Regions from separate parts of the Desulfovibrio sp. ZJ746 genome, predicted to be linked through region 2. Evidence: predicted binding sites of a transcription regulator. Region 2 holds the regulator's gene; the other holds the start of a gene.
What was found. Region 2 encodes sigma-54, which starts transcription at its own class of promoters, with help from an activator protein. Its sites were predicted from a motif close to CTGGCACGGNNNNTGCTT; they were not measured.
Positions count from the first base shown of each region.

Region 1: a site for sigma-54 is predicted at 3,046-3,063, ahead of ispD (2-C-methyl-D-erythritol 4-phosphate cytidylyltransferase). Genes of this name have one in related genera too.

Region 1 is NZ_JAAKEK010000005.1:132,428-137,557, reverse strand. Features, by position in the region: tRNA gene G7Y54_RS09105 (tRNA-Arg) at 46-122, shown strand; gene G7Y54_RS09100 (phosphoribosylformylglycinamidine synthase subunit PurQ) at 277-1,089, shown strand; gene G7Y54_RS09095 (Nif3-like dinuclear metal center hexameric protein) at 1,110-1,925, shown strand; gene G7Y54_RS09090 (C4-type zinc ribbon domain-containing protein) at 1,942-2,754, shown strand; RNA gene rnpB (RNase P RNA component class A) at 2,798-3,178, shown strand; gene ispD (2-C-methyl-D-erythritol 4-phosphate cytidylyltransferase) at 3,185-4,426, shown strand; gene G7Y54_RS09075 (long-chain fatty acid--CoA ligase) at 4,430-5,130, shown strand, end outside.
Region 2 is NZ_JAAKEK010000001.1:574,519-579,648, reverse strand. Features, by position in the region: tRNA gene G7Y54_RS02620 (tRNA-Leu) at 194-280, opposite strand; gene rpoN (RNA polymerase factor sigma-54) at 557-1,981, shown strand; gene raiA (ribosome-associated translation inhibitor RaiA) at 2,034-2,591, shown strand; gene rapZ (RNase adapter RapZ) at 2,650-3,600, shown strand; gene G7Y54_RS02600 (PTS sugar transporter subunit IIA) at 3,633-4,100, shown strand; gene G7Y54_RS02595 (DEAD/DEAH box helicase) at 4,216-5,130, opposite strand, start outside.

The DNA.
Region 1 (5,130 bases), on a different contig from region 2:
TTTTTCTTGACAGCCCGCGCCGTCAGGAATAAAAGGTTCACTTACGCGCCCGTAGCTCAGCTGGATAGAGCACCAGGCTACGAACCTGTAGGTCAGGAGTTCGAATCTCTTCGGGCGCGCCATTTTTGAGACGCCTGCGGGAAAAACCGCAGGCGTCTTTGCGTAAGGAAGCACGGGATGGCTCCACCCTCCGGCCGGGGCGACCCCGCCGGGAGGCCCGCTGGGGCCGGGCGCGGCCGTGTTTCCGTCCAGCGCACAAGCGGCAAGGAGAACTTCATGGCGCCCGTCAATACCCTGGTCATCACCGGCTACGGCACCAATTCCCATCTGGAGACCGCGCATACCGCGCGGCTTGCCGGCTCTGACCGGGCGGACGTGGTGCATTTCTCCGACCTCATTTCCGGGGAGTGCCGCCTCACGGACTATAATTTCCTTATCTTCCCCGGCGGCTTCCTGGACGGCGACGACCTCGGCGCCGCGCAGACGGCCGCCATGCGCTGGCGCTGTCTTCGCGACGCCGGCGGCAAGCCCCTGCTCAGGAGCCTTGAGGAATTCCTGGACGCCGGGGGCCTCGTGCTCGGCATCTGCAACGGCTTCCAGCTGCTCGTCAAGCTCGGCGTTTTGCCGGCGCTGGACGGCGCGCGCTTCGAGCGGCAGGCCTCGCTCGGGCACAATGATTCCGCGCGTTTTGAAGACCGCTGGGTGCATCTTTTGCCCAACCCGGAAAGCCCCTGCGTGTTCACGCGCGGGCTTTCGCTGCTCGCCATGCCCGTGCGCCACGGCGAGGGCAAGCTCGTCTGCCGCGACGAGGCCACCCTTGCGCGGCTTGAGGCCGAAAACCTCATCGCCCTGCAATATGCCGACCCCGAGGGCCGGCCCACGCAGGAATATCCGTGGAATCCCAACGGCTCGCCGCTCGCCATCGCGGGCCTCACCGACCCCACGGGCCATGTGCTCGGGCTCATGCCGCATCCCGAAGCCTTCCACCACGTCACCAACCATCCCGGCTGGACGCGCGGCGAGCTCGACCCGCCGGGGACCCTGCTTTTCGCCAACGCCGTGCGCTATTTGCGGGCGCAAGAGGCCTGAGCGCCGTTTTCGGGGGCAGCATGCAACTTGCCGAACTTATCGCGGGCATAGAGCGCATCGCCAGGCCGGAGTTCGCCGCCTCGTGGGACAAATCGGGCCTGCAGGTGGCCTCCGCGCGCACCGGGGTCGCGAGGCTCGCCGTCTGCCTCGACCCGACGCCGGATTCCGTGCGCCGCGCGCTTGCGGCCCGCGCGGACTGCATCCTGAGCCACCATCCGCTCTTGCTTTCGCCCGATTTGCCGCGCCGGCAGGACGCCTATTGGGAGGTCTTGCGCCTTCTCCTCGGGGCCGATGTGCCGCTCTATGCCGCGCACACCACCCTCGATGTCAACGCTGCGGGGCCGGCCGCGTGGCTTGCTGACGAGCTCGACCTGCGCAATCGCGCCGTCCTCGAGCCGGTGGCCCCCGCGCCGGCGCCCGGCAGGCTGCCCTTCGGCTACGGGCTTGCCGGCGATTTGCCGAAGCCCATGGCCTTCGAGGAGTTCAACGCCCAGTTGTCGCGCCTCCTGGAATTTCAGGGCGGCACGGCGTGCGGCCCGGTGCCTGAGCGCGTGGAGCGCGTGGCCTATTGCACGGGCTCGGGCTCGTCGCTCTGGCGCGAGGCGCGGGACGCCGGCGCCCGGCTTTTCATTACCGGCGACGTCAAGTACCATACCGCGCTGGAGGCCCGCATCGGCATCCTTGATGTGGGCCACCACAGCCTTGAAGAAGAAATGATGCGCCGCATGGGCCTCTTGGTCGCGGCCATGTTTGCCGGGCTGGAGGTCATCTTCGTGGCCTCGGCCTCCCCCCTGCGCCCGCGTTGCGCCGCGGGGGACGCGGCCCCGGCTTTGTGAGACGAGGAGGAACGCCATGAGCGATGCCGTGTATCTGGACCAGATCCAACAACTTGTCGAACTCCAGAAGGTGGACGACGAAATCTTTGCCGTGCGCCAAGAGCTCGATGCCGCGCCCCGGCAACTGGAAGAGCTCGAAAAGCGCTTTTCCGCCGTGGAGGCGCGCCGGGCGCGCATCCTGGACAAGCTCTCCCACCTGCAGGAGCAGAAAAAGCGTCTCTCCCTCGAGATCGACGACGATTCCGCCCGCATCAAGAAGAGCAAGAACAAGCTCATGCAGGTGGAAAATACGCGCGAATACCATGCCATGATGCGCGAAATGGACAGCATGGAGAAGATCAACCGCACCCGCGAGGAGGAAAAACTCACCCTCCTCGAGGAATTGCAGATCCAGGAGGGCGCCCTCGCGGACTGCGACCAGGAGCACGGCGCGCTGAAGGCCGAGCTCGACGCCGCCCGCGCCGGCCTTGACGCGCGCCTCGCGCAGGCCCGGGAACAACTCGAGAAGCTGAGCAAGAAGCGCGAGACCGTGGGCAAGGCCATCCCGCGCCCGGTCTTCATGCGCTACGAGTTCATCCGCAAGCGCCTGGAGCACCCGGTCATCGTGGCCGTGCGCGAGGGCGTGTGCTCGGGCTGCAATATCGCCGTGCCGCCGCAGGCCTTCATCGATCTCCAGCGCGGCCAGCAGATCCAGAGCTGCCCCAATTGCCAGCGCCTTATCTTCTGGTGCGAGCATTTCGAGGAGGCCAAGCCCAAGGAAGCCGCACCGGCCGAGGCCGCCGTTGAGGTGGCTGAAGCGGAGGCGCCGGAAGAGGCCCCGGCCGAATAGCATTCAAGGCGCAGCGGCCGCGCCTCCAACAAGGCCGCGCACGGGAGGCGGACAGACCGTCGCTGCGGGCTCGGGCGCATGCCCAGGGCCCGGGGAGGAAAGTCCGGGCTCCGCAGGGCAGGACGCTGGGCAACACCCAGGAGGGGCGACCCTCGGACAGCGCCACAGAAAGCAAACCGCCACGCCATGCGTGGTAAGGGTGAAACGGTGGGGCAAGAGCCCACCAGATGCCGCGGCGACGCGGCATGCTCGGCATACCCCGTCCGGAGCAAGACCAAGTAGGGAAGGAGGCCGGCCCGGCCCATGCCTTCCGGGTAGGTTGCTTGAGGGCGCGGGCAACCGCGCTCCTAGAGGAATGACGGTCACCGCGCCAGGCCTTGCGCCCGGGGCGGGACAGAACCCGGCTTATCGTCCGGCTCCCGTGCGTTTTATGGCTTCAATCGCGCCTTCCCCTCCGGCGCCCCGTAACTTCGGGGAGGAACTTCCCTGGGCCGTCCTGCTCGCGGCCGGCAGCGGCAGGCGCCTCGCGGCGGCGCTGGATGGGCGCCCCAAGCAGTTCCTCCTCTTTGAGGGGGTGCCCCTCTACTGGCGCCCGGCGCAGGTGTTCGCCCACAGCGGGGCCGTGGGCGGCATCGTGCTCGTTTTTCCCGAGGCCGCTCTTGAGGTCGAAGCGCGCCGCCTGGACGCCCTCGGCGCCGCCGATGACCTTGGCATCCCGTGGCTCGCCGTGGCCGGGGGCCCCCAAAGGCAGGATTCCGTGCGCCTCGGGCTCGCCGCGGTGCCGCGTCATGTGCGTCAGGTGCTCGTCCACGATGCCGCGCGGCCCTTCGTGAGCGCGGCCCTCGTGCGCCGCATCTGCGCCGCGCTTGCCGGGGGCGCCCCGGCCGTCATCCCCGGCCTCCCCGTCACCGACACCATCAAAGTGGTGGATGCCGACGAGCCGGAACTGGCCGTTGGCACGCCGCCGCGCGCCCTCCTGCGCGCCGTGCAGACGCCGCAGGGCTTTGACGCCGCCCTCCTGCGCGAGGCGCACGAGCGCGCCCGGGCCGACGCGCCGGCCACCGATGACGCGGCCCTCATGGAAGCCCTGGGCGTGCCCGTGCGCATCATCCCCGGAGAGGCGGAAAACGTGAAAATCACCAACCCCGAAGACCTGGCCCTGTTGCGCGGGGATGCGCCCGCGTCCCTCCCCTGCAACGGCCTGGGCTACGATGTGCACCGCTACGGCGGCGGGCGGCCGCTCAGGCTGGGCGGCGTGGAGATACCCGGGGCGCCCGGCGTGTTCGCCCATTCGGACGGCGACGTGCTCCTGCATGCGCTCATGGACGCCATCCTCGGCTGCGCTTCCCTCGGTGACATCGGCCAGCATTTCCCGGACAGCGACCCGGCCCTTGACGGCATTTCCTCGGCCCTCCTGCTCGACCGCGTGCTGGAGCTCGCCGCGGGCGCCGGCATACGCCTCTGCCATGTGGACCTCACCGTGGTGGCGCAAAAGCCGCGCCTGGCGCCGTGGCGCGAGGAGATCCGCAATACTGTGGCCTCCCTGCTGGGGCTCGCACGGCATGAGGTCAATCTCAAGGCCACCACCGAGGAGGGGCTGGGCTTCACCGGCCGCGTGGAAGGCATCAAGGCCTGGGCCCTCGTGAGCGGCCTGCGCCCCGCGAAGGATTGAAGCATGGACACCGATGTTTTGCGGCCGTGGCTCGCCCATTATGAGGATTTCGTGCCCCACGAGGTCAAGCCCTGGGACAGGCCCCTCTACGCCATGCTCGACGACGCGGCCGAGGCCTATCCCAAGAGGCTCGCCGTCATCTTCCAGAACACGCGCATCACCTACCGGGCGCTGCGGGAAAAGGCCGAGCGCTTCGCCGGCGCCCTCAGGCGCATGGGCGTGCGCCCGGGCGAGCGCGTGGCCATCATGCTGCCCAACCTGCCGCAGACCATCATCGCATTCTGGGGCGCGCTCAAGGCCGGGGCCGTGGCCGTGATGACCAATCCGCTCTACATGGAGAAGGAGCTCGTCCAGAACCTCACGGACGCCGGCGCCAGCCACATGATCCTGCTGGACCTGCTCTGGCCGCGCGTGGCCGCCCTGCGCGGGCGCCTGCCCATCCGCAACTTCATCGTCACCGGCATCGCGGACGCGCTCTCCTTCCCGCTGGACCTGCTCTACCGCCTGAAAGAGCGCCGCAACCGGCCCGACGTGCCCCGCAACGACAGCGCGGTGCATTTCTGGAGATCGTTCACGCGGGGGGCCGAGCGCCATTCCGAGCCCGTGGCCTCGCCCAAGGACGATCTTGTGCTGCTCCAGTACACAGGGGGCACCACGGGCATCTCCAAGGGCGTGGAGCTCACGCACGCCAATATCGGCACCAA
Region 2 (5,130 bases):
GCTGGCAATGGGTTTGGGGCTGACGGTATTTTTCTGGACGCCTTTCCTCCTTTTCGGCTCGTACCGTTCCTAATACCGTCTTTTTTGCGATTTGTCCCTGGTTTTCACCACACCCTGTTGGACAACCCATTGCCCAAAAAGCTAAGTCCCGCAAGGCTTTTTAGACCTTGCGGGACTTTTTTGGACTCTCTGGTGGTGCCGAAGGGGAGACTCGAACTCCCACTCCCGAACGGGAACTAGACCCTGAACCTAGCGTGTCTACCAATTCCACCACTTCGGCTCGGAATGGAGTTATAGAGGGTTTCGTCCAGCTTGGCAAGCATTTTCTCCACACAGGTCAACGCAGGTTCTGCGGCAGGGGCAATCTGCACTGGCTGGACGCGAATATGAGGCCCCGGATCAGCACGCTTCTCCCACGCGCTGGCGCCCTGCCGGTTGCGTTCTTTTTTTAAGTGTGGCACAGTTATTGAAACGCGGCACCAAAACCACGCGTGGCTGCGGCTTTGGCCACAGTTGCGCCACGTGCAACTCACGGCAACGACGGACATAACTCGCAATGGCCCTGGAACTGCGCCAACAAATGAAGCTTGCGCAGCAACTGGTGATGACACCCCAGTTGCAGCAGGCCATCAAGCTGCTCCAGCTTTCGCGCGTGGAGCTTCTCGAGACCGTCCAGCAGGAGATGCTGGAAAATCCTTTTCTTGAAGAATTTTCGGGTGATGACGCAAGCGACCAGGCGCCGGCGGAGCAGCGCGAGGGCATTGAGGAAGACGCCTATGACCGGGAGCTCGCCAAGGACGCCTCCTGGGAAGATTACATGGGCGAGTTCGCCAGCACGCCGCGCGATTCACAGTCCCGCGAATTCGAGTCCGCGGAGGAGATTTCGCCCCTCGAGGCCCGTTATGCCGCCAAGCCCACACTTGAGGGGCACCTGCTGTGGCAGTTGAGGCTTTCCCCACTCACGGACGATCAGAAGGCCATCGGCGAAGTCATCATCGGCAACCTGTCCTCCTCCGGCTATCTGGCGGCCACCGATGAGGAGATTGCGGAGCTCGCGCACTGCGACCCGGCTGCCGTGCGCCCGGTGGTTGAGCGCATCCAGCAGTTCGACCCCGTGGGCGTGGCCGCGCGGGACGCCAGCGAGTGCCTGCTCATCCAGCTGAAAAATCTCGGCTATGACCGCGACCCCATCCTCCGCGAGCTCGTGGAATCGCACCTGGAAGACCTGGAGGCCAAGCGCTACAAGCCGCTCTTGAAGAAATTTCACCTCGACATGGAGGAACTGCGCGAATACCTGGACATCATCCAGAGCCTCGACCCACTCCCCGGCGCCGGTTTCGGCGGGGGCGAGCCCACCTATGTGAGCCCGGATGTGTTCGTCTACAAGATGGGTGACGACTTCGTCATCCTGCTCAACGAGGACGGGCTGCCGCAGCTCCAGCTCTCATCGCTCGCGCAGATGGACATGGAGGGCGCCTCGGAAAAGGAAAAGGAATATTGCGCCGAAAAAGTCCGCTCCGCGTCCTGGCTCATCAAGAGCCTCTACCAGCGGCAGCGCACCCTGTACAAGGTCATGGAGAGCATCGTCCGCCACCAGCGGCCTTTCTTTGAAGACGGCGTCACCAAGCTCGCGCCGCTCATCCTCAAGGACATCGCCGACGACATCGGCATGCACGAATCCACGGTGAGCCGCATCACCACCAACAAGTACGTGGCCACGCCGCACGGCATCTTCGAGTTAAAGTTTTTCTTTAATAGTGGCCTCGCGCTGGACAACGGCACCCAGGTGGGCTCCGAGAGCGTCAAGGCGCTTATCAAGAAGTTCATCGCTGAAGAGGATCCCAAGAATCCCCTCAGCGACGAGCGCATCGGCGAAATGCTCAAGGAACGCCTGAAGGTGAATATCGCCCGCCGCACAGTGGCCAAGTACCGCACCGCGCTGGACATCCCCTCGTCCTCGCGGCGCAAGGAGCATTTCTGAAAATCGGGCGTTGCGTCCGGGCCTGCCATCAGGAGCACCCCAAGGAGGAACCATGAATATCACTTTCGCCTTCAAGAATTTCGAGGCGTCCGATCACCTCAAGAAATATGCGCGCCGCCGCATGGAAAAACTTGGCCGCTTTTTCGGCAAGGCTGCCGGGCTGGAGGTAAATGTCATCCTCACGGTGGACAAGTTCCGGCACCGTTGCGAAGTGAACGTCAGCGGCGAGGGTCTGCATATCAACGCCACGGAGCAGGCGCCGGACATGTATGCCGCCATCGACCTCGTGACGGACAAGGTCGAATCGCAGATCAAGCGCAAGGTCTCGCGCGTCAAGGAGCAGCGCCGCAAGGCCCGCAACGCCGAGATCGACGTGTTCACCTACAACCTCGACAGCGAGGCCACGGACGTGGCCGAGGCGGCGGACGACGCGGCCGTGGTCGGCACCGACCGCTTCGCGCCCAAGCCGCTGCATCTGGACGAGGCCCTCATGCAGCTCGACTCCATCGGCAGCGAGTTTTTGGTGTTCCTCAATGCGGAAAACGGGCGGGTCAACGTCATCTACCGCCGCCGGACGAGCGGTTACGCGCTGATCGACCCCATCCTCTAGCCATGGTGCCCGCCGGCCCGCAGTTCGCCCGCGGGCCGGCATAACGGGGAGGACTGCCATGCCCCGTTCCGTTCCTGAAGACGCGGCCAAGGCCACGGCCTCGGCGCCCGCACCGGGCCCCTCCGTACCCTGCGGGGAGAGCCCCCGGGTCAGCATCGTGACGGGCCTTTCCGGCGCCGGTAAAAGCACCGCCCTGCGCGTTTTTGAAGACCTGCGGTACCTTGCCGTGGACGGCCTCCCTGCCAGCCTGGCTCCGGAAATGGCGGCCATGATGCAACGCGACTCCATGCGGCATTTCAAGGGGATCGCCCTCGGCATGGACATCCGCCAGGGCAATTTTCCCGAAGAACTCCATGCCGCGCTTAGCGAGCTCGCGCGCATGGGCATCCGCCCGCAGTTGCTTTTTCTCGAGGCGGACGACAAGACGCTCATGCGCCGCTATGCAGCCACGCGCCGGCCGCATCCGCTGGAACGCGAGGGCATGGGGCTCGAGGCGGCGCTCCGTGCGGAACGCGAGCGCCTGGAGCCTCTGCGCGGCATGGCGGACCTCGTTCTCGACACCTCGCGCTTTTCCATCCACGACCTCAGGCGCGCCATCCAGAAGCGCTGGAGCAGCGAGTCCGGCTCGGGGCGCTCCCTGCGCGTCAACATCATGTCTTTCGGCTTCAAGTACGGCATCCCGCATGAAGCGGACATGGTCTTCGACCTCCGCTTCCTGCCCAATCCCTATTTTGTGGAAGACCTGCGCCCCCTGAGCGGCAAGGACAAGCCGGTGGCCGACTATGTTTTCTCCTCGCCGGAGGCAAGGGAGTACGGGGCCAAGCTGCTGGACCTGCTGCTCTTTCTCCTGCCGCTCATGGAGGGCGAGGGGCGCTACCGGGTGACCATCGCGCTTGGTTGCACCGGCGGCCGGCACCGTTCCGTCGCCATGGCGGAACACCTGGCGCAGGGTGTGCGCCAGGCGGGCTATCCCGTTTCGCTTGAGCACCGACATCTTGAACTCGGCTGAGAGCAAAAGGCCGACGCCATTCGAGGCTTGATATGCCAGAGCAAGACTCCTCCCCGCAGGTGGGGATCATCATCGTTTCACACGGGGATTACGGTTCGGCGATTTTGCGCACGGCGGAGTTCATCCTCGGGCCCGTCAGCGATTGCAGTTCCATCAGTGTTGATGCGGCACATGAAGTTTCCGAGACCGTACGCCGCCTTGAGGACGCCGCGCAAAGGCTGGACAAGGGCGCCGGGGTCATCATCCTCACCGACATGTTCGGCGGCACGCCCGCCAATCTCGCGCTCTCGCTGCTCGGCAACCACAGGGTTGAGGTGGTGACGGGCGTCAACATGCCCATGTTGCTCAAGGTCTGCACCTCGCGCGACACGCCACTGGAAGAGCTGGCCCGGCAGGCGGGCGACGCGGGCATGCGGGGCATCGTGGTGGCGGGCGACATGCTGCGCAACAAGAACCGGGAAAAGCCAGAAAGCCCGGGCGCAGCCGAGGAGAAGGCCTGACCGGCAAAAAAGTTCAAGCACAACTTGAAGCCCGTGTGACGGCTGGTGAAGAAGCCGCCCGGTCATGGCGCCCCGTCAGGGGCGCGTCGGCGCCCTGCGGGGCCGCCGCCCTCTTTCAGCCCCAGCGGGCCACAGTGTTTCGCACTTTTTCCACATCCAGCACGCCATGGGCAAAGCCCTTGCACACCAGCTCCGGCGGCAGGAATTCGTCATATTTGTCAAACAGCGGCAACTCGTTGGGATAGACGAGTTCCATGGGCTCGATGTCCTTGGCGAGTTCCGCCTTCAGGATTTCAAAAAAGCCATTCTCATCGGCATCCATGTTGAACTGCATATAAAAGGGGCGGGCGGTGTCCAGGTTCCTGAGGCCCAGGCTCTCGGCGCACTTGAGGCGCAGGATGCGCTCCAGCGTGATGAAGGGATAGGTGCCGAGCCATGGTGTGAGGCACCACATGTTGCCCCCGAGATTCACGAGGGGGTTCACGTCCATGCCGCCGTTGCGGGCGGCTATGCGCGCGGTTTCGAGCCTTTTCACCGCGTTTTTCATCAAATAGGGATAGCTGCCGTCCTCCTGAAGCACCCCGCGCATGCGCTGCACGATGCGGGTATGCAGGTCGCCGGCGCAGAGGCCGAAATACGCGGGGATCTTGCCCTTCACCTGCTCGCAATACACGAGGTGCCGCTTGTGGTCCACATCGAGCACCGTCCACACATGGCCGGCGATGGCGATCTTTTCGCCGATGGGCGGCGGCGAGACGATGGTGCCCAGCTCCTGCGTTTCGCAGCGCACGGTGTATTCCTCATTTTCCTTGAATACCCCGTAAAACTTGTAGGAATTGATGATCTTCTCGCCGTTGAGGCCGATGATGAGGCCGCCCTGCTCGGTTTTTTGCAGGTGCTCATGCTTCAGCAGGTGCTTGAGCAGCACTTTGTAGTCGTCCTGGCTCACGCGGTGAAAATAGCTCAGCGAAAGCACCTTTTCCGCCAGGTTCTTGGGCGCCATTTCGCCGGTGGAGGCCAAGGTCGCCAT